Anatilimnocola floriformis: one gene and its partner. The protein of the gene in region 2 binds, or shares a complex with, the protein of the main gene of each other region. Links are inferred from orthologs where the notes say so. Each region holds a gene or a part of one and is shown on either strand. Other genes may lie near its edges. The genes, in order: accD and accB.

Evidence for each region.
Region 1: the proteins of accB (region 2) and accD are in contact, whole or in part, in a solved structure (PDB 8UXZ), measured with the Escherichia coli proteins. The link is inferred for Anatilimnocola floriformis from one-to-one orthologs.

The regions. Positions count from the first base shown.
Region 1 is NZ_JAMLFW010000001.1:3,918,079-3,921,363, reverse strand. Bases 144-3,110 are described here. They hold accD (acetyl-CoA carboxylase, carboxyltransferase subunit beta), read right to left. Parts: upstream 2,089-3,110; coding sequence 1,198-2,088; downstream 144-1,197. Other genes in these bases: rpe (ribulose-phosphate 3-epimerase), read right to left, coding at 2,886-3,110; M9Q49_RS15080 (histidine phosphatase family protein), read right to left, coding at 2,203-2,865; M9Q49_RS15090 (outer membrane protein assembly factor BamB family protein), read right to left, coding at 144-939. Outside these bases: more of M9Q49_RS15090, read right to left, coding at 1-143; more of rpe, read right to left, coding at 3,111-3,285.
Region 2 is NZ_JAMLFW010000001.1:5,243,749-5,246,884, reverse strand. What follows is about bases 197-3,014. They hold accB (acetyl-CoA carboxylase biotin carboxyl carrier protein), read right to left. Parts: upstream 1,953-3,014; coding sequence 1,440-1,952; downstream 197-1,439. Other genes in these bases: M9Q49_RS20635 (DUF2341 domain-containing protein), read left to right, coding at 2,961-3,014; M9Q49_RS20640 (hypothetical protein), read right to left, coding at 2,190-2,840; accC (acetyl-CoA carboxylase biotin carboxylase subunit), read right to left, coding at 197-1,360. Outside these bases: more of accC, read right to left, coding at 8-196; more of M9Q49_RS20635, read left to right, coding at 3,015-3,136. UniProt on the Escherichia coli protein: This protein is a component of the acetyl coenzyme A carboxylase complex; first, biotin carboxylase catalyzes the carboxylation of the carrier protein and then the transcarboxylase transfers the carboxyl group to form malonyl-CoA.

The DNA of each region.
Region 1 (3,285 bases), 1.3 Mb from region 2 along the record:
CACATCTGGCGGCGGATTCTCTTCGCTGTGGGCCATGTAAATGACATCGCCGTCGACAGTCGGAGCGAGATTCAAACCGCGCTTCGAGAACTGATATTCCCACACCTTTTTGCCGGTGCGCGGCTGAATACCATACACCCAGCCGTCGCCAGCGCCGGTGATCATCAGCTTCTGGCCCTTGATCACGGCGATGGTCGGGTTGTTATAGATCGTGTCTTCGGGCCGCAGCCGCGTGCTGATGAACCAGCGAACCTGGCCGTTGCGTTTGTCGAAGGCCAGAATGCGATGCGCCGGCTGAGCCATTTCACCCCAACCGATAATCACGCTGCCGAAGATCACCATGTCTTCGCAAATGATCGGGCTGTTGGTGCGACCACCATAGGTTGTGAGCACGCCGTACTGTTCATGCAGCGGAATCTGCCACTGAATTTTGCCGTTCTCGCCATCGAGACACTTGAACAAACCGTTGGCGCCGAGAGCATAGACAAAACCGGTCTCTGGATCGCCGACGACATTCGACCAGCCGACGCGCGTGTCGGGCACATCGCTCGACCACACGTTGTGAATGCTCTCCCACTTCGTTTCGCCAGTCGCTGCGTCGAGGCAGACGATCTTTTCGCACTCTTTGTTCGTGCCTGGATTGTGACGCGTGAGGTAATAGAGTTTGCCGCGCAGCACGACCGGCGTACTGCGACCGCCGAGGTCTTCGCGCTTCCAAGCCAGGTTGCTTCCCGCGCCGCCGCCAGGATTGATCGTGTCTGGCAAACCGGTCTCGCGCGAAATGCTGTTCCACTCTGGTCCACGCCAATACGGCCAGTCGAGCGGATCGGCTTTCGCCGTGGCGTCAGTCTTCGCTTCCTGAGCGGCAGCAAAAGTTGCAGCGAGTGAAGCAATCAACAGCCAGCCGACGAAAAGGCCAACGAAGCCAGAACGTTTCATGATGCACCAGCGAGTCGGAGAGTTGGAAAGGCGGGCTCCGGCCGACGTCGATTTAGAACGACAGACGGCTGAAGGCGATCAACAGTTGTTTCAACACCTTTCAGGATAGCGAGCCGGGCAAGAAGAGCAACCGGCAAAGCACTCGCGCGACGTTACGATTTTGCAGCGAGCGACACTCTGGCAAGCGTAAGAATGAAGGCGAACGTGCGCGCTTCGCGTCAGGCCAGAGTGTTGAAGAACGATGATTTCGAGCGCGGTCTACTTGCCGCAGTAATCAATCGCGCGGGCGATTTCACTCTTCAGTCGAGTGCGCGGCACGATGCGATCGACGAAGCCGTGCTGCAGCAGGAACTCGCTGGTTTGAAAACCCTTCGGCAGTTCCAAGCGGATGGTGGCTTTGATCGTGCGCGGACCAGCAAAACCGATGAGGGCTTTCGGTTCGGCGAACACAAGATCGCCGAGCGAAGCAAAGCTCGCGGCGACACCGCCCATCGTGGGATTGGTGAGGACCGAGATGAACAAACCGCCGGCGCGATCGTAGCGCGCGAGCGCTGCCGAGACCTTCGCCATTTGCATGAGCGACAGGATGCCTTCGTGCATACGAGCTCCACCGCCGGAACCACTGACGATGATTAGCGGCAACTTTTCCGCGGTCGCACGTTCGACGAGACGGGCCAGCCGTTCGCCAACGACCGAACCCATGCTTCCCATGATGAACGCCGAGTCGGTCACGCCCACGGCTACGCGGCGGGCGCGAATCATGCCGCCGCCGGTTACGGCAGCGTCGGTCATGCCGGTTCGTTTTTGTTCGGCGAGTAGGCGTTCTTTGTACGGCTTCGAGTCGGCGAATTGCAGCGGATCGGTCGGCATCAAGTGGGCGTCCCACTCTTCAAACGTCCCTTCGTCGCACAGCTGCTGGACGCGCTCCGGCGCCGAAACGTAGAAGTGGTATTCGCACTGCGGGCAGACGTTGTGGTTCTTCTCCGCTTCCTTCTTATAGATCGACGCGCCGCAGCCTGGGCAGCGCTGCCACAGACCTTCGGGAACGCCGCGCTTGGTCCGCTGCTTCATGGTGCTTTCGGAAGTTTGCGAGGGGACAGGAGAGGAGGCTGCCGGGGCAGTGGTGGAGGTCGGTGCGGAAGAAGCCATGTGTTGCTCCAAAATCAGGTCCGCCGATCAAGGCCGACTATGCGCTTGCCGTGGCAGCATGGCAAGCAAAAAGTTTGTTTCTATCCGAAATGTCGCACATCAAGCGCAGGTTAATCAATATCGGCCAAACAGCAGGCCGGTCATCACGGCTGCTCCGCCACTGACAGCAGCCGAAATGGCAGCAGCCGGTGCCAGCACGACGCGTTGTAACTCTTCTTGTTCGAGATCAATCAGCTGCCAACCGCCGCATTGGCACTCGGCCTTCCACAGGTCGCCGAGCTCGGCAGCCGGGGCCAGAATCTGTTTGACGAGGCTGTAAAACGGTTCGGGCAACACGAGGGCGATGGTGCCGCGGCGATGCTTTCGCACCAGGCGATCGACGGCAACTTTGGCTCGCGCTTGGGCCATGCCCAGGGGTTCGCCTTCGGGCGGGCAAACGGTTTCGGGGTGTTCTTGCAACTGGCGATAAATCCGCGGCTGGGTTTGCTTCAGCTCGTCGACGAGCTTGCCATGCCACAGACCATGATCGACGTTCTGAAAATCGGCAAGCTGCCGCACCTTCATTTTGCGGCTAGTGCCCAGTTGGTTGGCGGTTTCGACCGCACAACGACACGTCGACGAATACAGGTAATCGAACTCAACCGCTTGGACTTCGTTAATCAAACGAGCGGCTTGAGCCGTGCCCACGTCGGAGAGAGGAAGATCGAGAGTTCCCTTGATGCGACCTTGTTCATCAAAGTCGGTCGCAGCGGAACGGATCAACAGGATTCGAACCATACAGGATCGGTATGAGCCTCCTAAAGACTTGCCAAGTGGGTCAGGTTGCGAACAGCATCGCCGTAACTGGGCTGTCCGAAAATTGCCGAACCCACCACAAACCAGCGAGCGCCAGCCTGTGCACAACGGGCGATGGTCGACGCATTCACGCCGCCATCCACCTCCAAAATCACTTCGGGCCGAACCCGACTACGAAGCGATTGCAGTTTCTCTAACGCGTTCTCATGAAACTTCTGCCCGCCGAAACCGGCAGGCACGCTCATGACGAGCGCCAGATCGATATCCCCCAGAAATGCATCCAGCGTGCCAAGGGGAGTGGCTGGGTTCAGGGCGAGCCCTGCTTTCACACCCAACGAGTGAATTTCATCGATCAGCGGACCCGCTTCCGGAGCCGCTTCGATGTGAAATGTAAGGAGATCG
Region 2 (3,136 bases):
GTTCCGGCTAGGTGCCGGCGGTGAGGAAGGTCCGCTCGACGAAGCCCGTGTCGACCAAGGCGTCGGCGAAGATCTGATGGCTGAGCACCTTTTTGTGGAAGGGAGCCGTCGATTGGATCCCTTCGAAGCGAAGTTCATCGAGGGCCCGGATCATGGTGGCGATGGCTTCGGCGCGGGTCGGCTTGTAGACGATCAGCTTGCCGATCATCGAGTCGTAGTATGGCGGCACGCTGTAGCCGGGGTGAGCGTGCGAGTCGAACCGCACGCCGTTGCCGCCGGGGATGTACATCTGCTTGATCAAGCCGGGGCAGGGTTGGAAGTTGCGGTCGGGGTTTTCCGCATTGATGCGGCACTCGATCGCACAACCGGTCTGCTTGATGTCTTCCTGCTTGAACGGCAGCGGCTCGCCACTGGCGACCAAGATCTGCGTCTTGATGATGTCGACGCCGGTGACCATTTCGGTGACGGGGTGTTCGACCTGGACGCGAGCGTTGACTTCGATGAAGTAGAAGTTGTCCTGCTGATCGACAATGAACTCGACGGTGCCGGCGTTTTGATAGCCGACAGTCTTTACCAGGCGAACGGCAGCGTCGCACATTTCCTGACGACGAGCGGCGGGCAAGCGCGGGGCCGGCGATTCTTCGATCAGTTTTTGATGGCGGCGCTGAGTCGAGCATTCGCGCTCGAAGAGGTGAATCGCATTGCCGTGGTGATCGGCGATGATTTGCACTTCGACGTGGCGGGGCTTTTCGATGTAGCGTTCGAGATACACGCCAGCGTTGCCGAACGCGGCGGCGGCTTCGGTCTTGGCGGCTTGCAGCGCGGGCTTGAGGGCCGCTTCGTTGGGAGCGACGCGCATGCCCTTGCCGCCACCACCAGCCGTAGCCTTGATGAGCACGGGGTAACCGATTTCGCGGGCGACTTTGACGGCTTCTTCGTCGTCTTCGATCAAGCCAGCCGAGCCGGGCACAACGGGAACTTTGGCTTTGCGGGCTGCTTCGCGAGCGCGGTTCTTATCGCCCAGGGCATCCATGGCTTCGGGTGTGGGGCCGATGAAGCCAAAGCCGCAGCTGCGAACCACTTCGTTGAAGTGGGCGTTTTCAGCGAGAAAGCCGTAACCTGGATGGATCGCGTCGACCTCGCCCAGTTCGGCAGCGGCGATGATCTGATCGATCTTCAAGTACGACTGCACGCTCTTCGGCGGGCCGATGCAATAGGTTTGATCGGCGAGCTGCAGATACTGCGAGCCCTTGTCGGCTGTGCTGTAAACGCAGACGGTTTCGATGCCGAGCTCTTTGCAAGCCCGGATGATCCGCAGCGCGATTTCGCCGCGGTTAGCAATCAGAATTCTTTTAAACATTGCTCGATAGCCGGGTTACCGGCGGCTAAATGGCCGGAAACCCGGCGAGACATTGCTGGAGGGCCGGACGACGGGCGACTTACTTGCTGGTGTCGACCTTGAACAGCGGCTTGTCGAATTCGACGGCTTCGCCTTCTTCGACGAGCACGGCGACGATCGAGCCCCGTACCTCGGCAGGGATCTCGTTGAAGACCTTCATGGCTTCGACAATGCAGATCGTCGTGTTGGTATCGACGCGATCGCCGACCTTCACAAACGGGGCTGCCTTGGGGTTGGCCTTGGAATAGAACGTACCGACCATCGGGCTCTTGATGATCGTGATGTTCGGGCCATCTGCAGCCGGCGCACTCTTGCCACCGCTCGCGGCAGCGGCTGGCGCTGGAGCGCTGGCTGCCATCATTTGAGGAGGGGCAGCCATCATCTGCGGCGCGGCGTATTGCACGGCAGCGCCCCGTTGAATGCGGAGCCGTTGACGCGATTCGCGGAGGTCGATCTCGTTGAGATCGTGTTCCTTCATCAGCTCGACGAGCTTGCGAATCCGCTCGACATCAAAGACGTTGCCCGTAACCGATTCCGATTCCGATTCTGCCATTGGTTCTTTCCGAGGCTTTTTGACCGCCGGGCCCTTGGCCGCCGCCCGCGCGGACGTACCGGATCGCGGAGAGGGTTTGCGGGCATCGGCCATGTCTGTTTCCTGGTCGGGTTCTGATAACAGGTTGGTTGTTAATCGCAGTGCTTTCGAAAGCACCATGCTGTGAAAAACAGGTGCTTTTAAAAGCAGGCGGCCGGGAGTCACAACCCTTTGGCCGCTTTGGATTTTCGGCGGATTCTAACGGTGCCCTTTCGGGTCGTCAAGCTGCGTCGGGGCCGCAGCGGGTGGGGTCGACCCGCTCTGCTGCATCCGGCGTTCCCAATACTTCTCAAATAATTCCATCAGTAAAAAGAAGCCGCCAGCACACGTGCCGGCCAAGTAGCCGAAGAAGCCACCAATCGGCACCAGCACCGGGACCGCGCAACAGGCCCCCAGCAGGGCCGGCGGCTCTTCCACAAAGGCAATCAGCGTAAGGACAAACAGCGGCAGCCAGATGGCGCCGGCAACGATCGACGCCGGCCGAGCCATGTGCCCCCAGCGCATTTGCACCAGCACGACCGTGAACAGGAGCAGCGTCGAGAAGATGTAATTGAGCGGATGGAGATCGACCGCGCGGAACAATGCGAAAAGTAAAGCTAACAGCGTTGTAATGCCTAAAATCGCCGAAGTGCCGAACCGCGGCGGCACGTGATGGGTGGGATCGGCTGACAGAACGCGGACGAACCAGAGCCAGGTCTGCCAGGGACTGGTGGCGATTGTCCATGGCCCACCAGTGGCATCCTTGCCATCCTCGGGACGCTCCGAGAACCGATAGCCGGTCATCGGACCGGGGGCGGCGAATGGATCGTCGCCGATCGGCGGTTCGTTGGAGTGCGGATCGAGGTGCATGGCGGTTATTCTGCGCTGTTGCTCGGCCAGTTGCTATCTGCCTGCGATTGCAACTGCCAATTCGGGCGGTGATGATAGGCAGCGGTCTCTCCCCACCCTACTCACCTGCCGAGTCTCTCCATGCTGCGCGCTGCTCTGTTTGTCGGTCTGGTTGTTTGGTCGTTGCTGCCCTCCATCGGTTTCGCTCAAGCCAAGAGCGAGCCCTATCAGGACTGGAAACAGCGAGGCGAATTCTGGCTGCTGACAACTCCTGAAGGAGCCCATCTGCCAGCCGAAGCCGTTTGCGAGAACTTTCC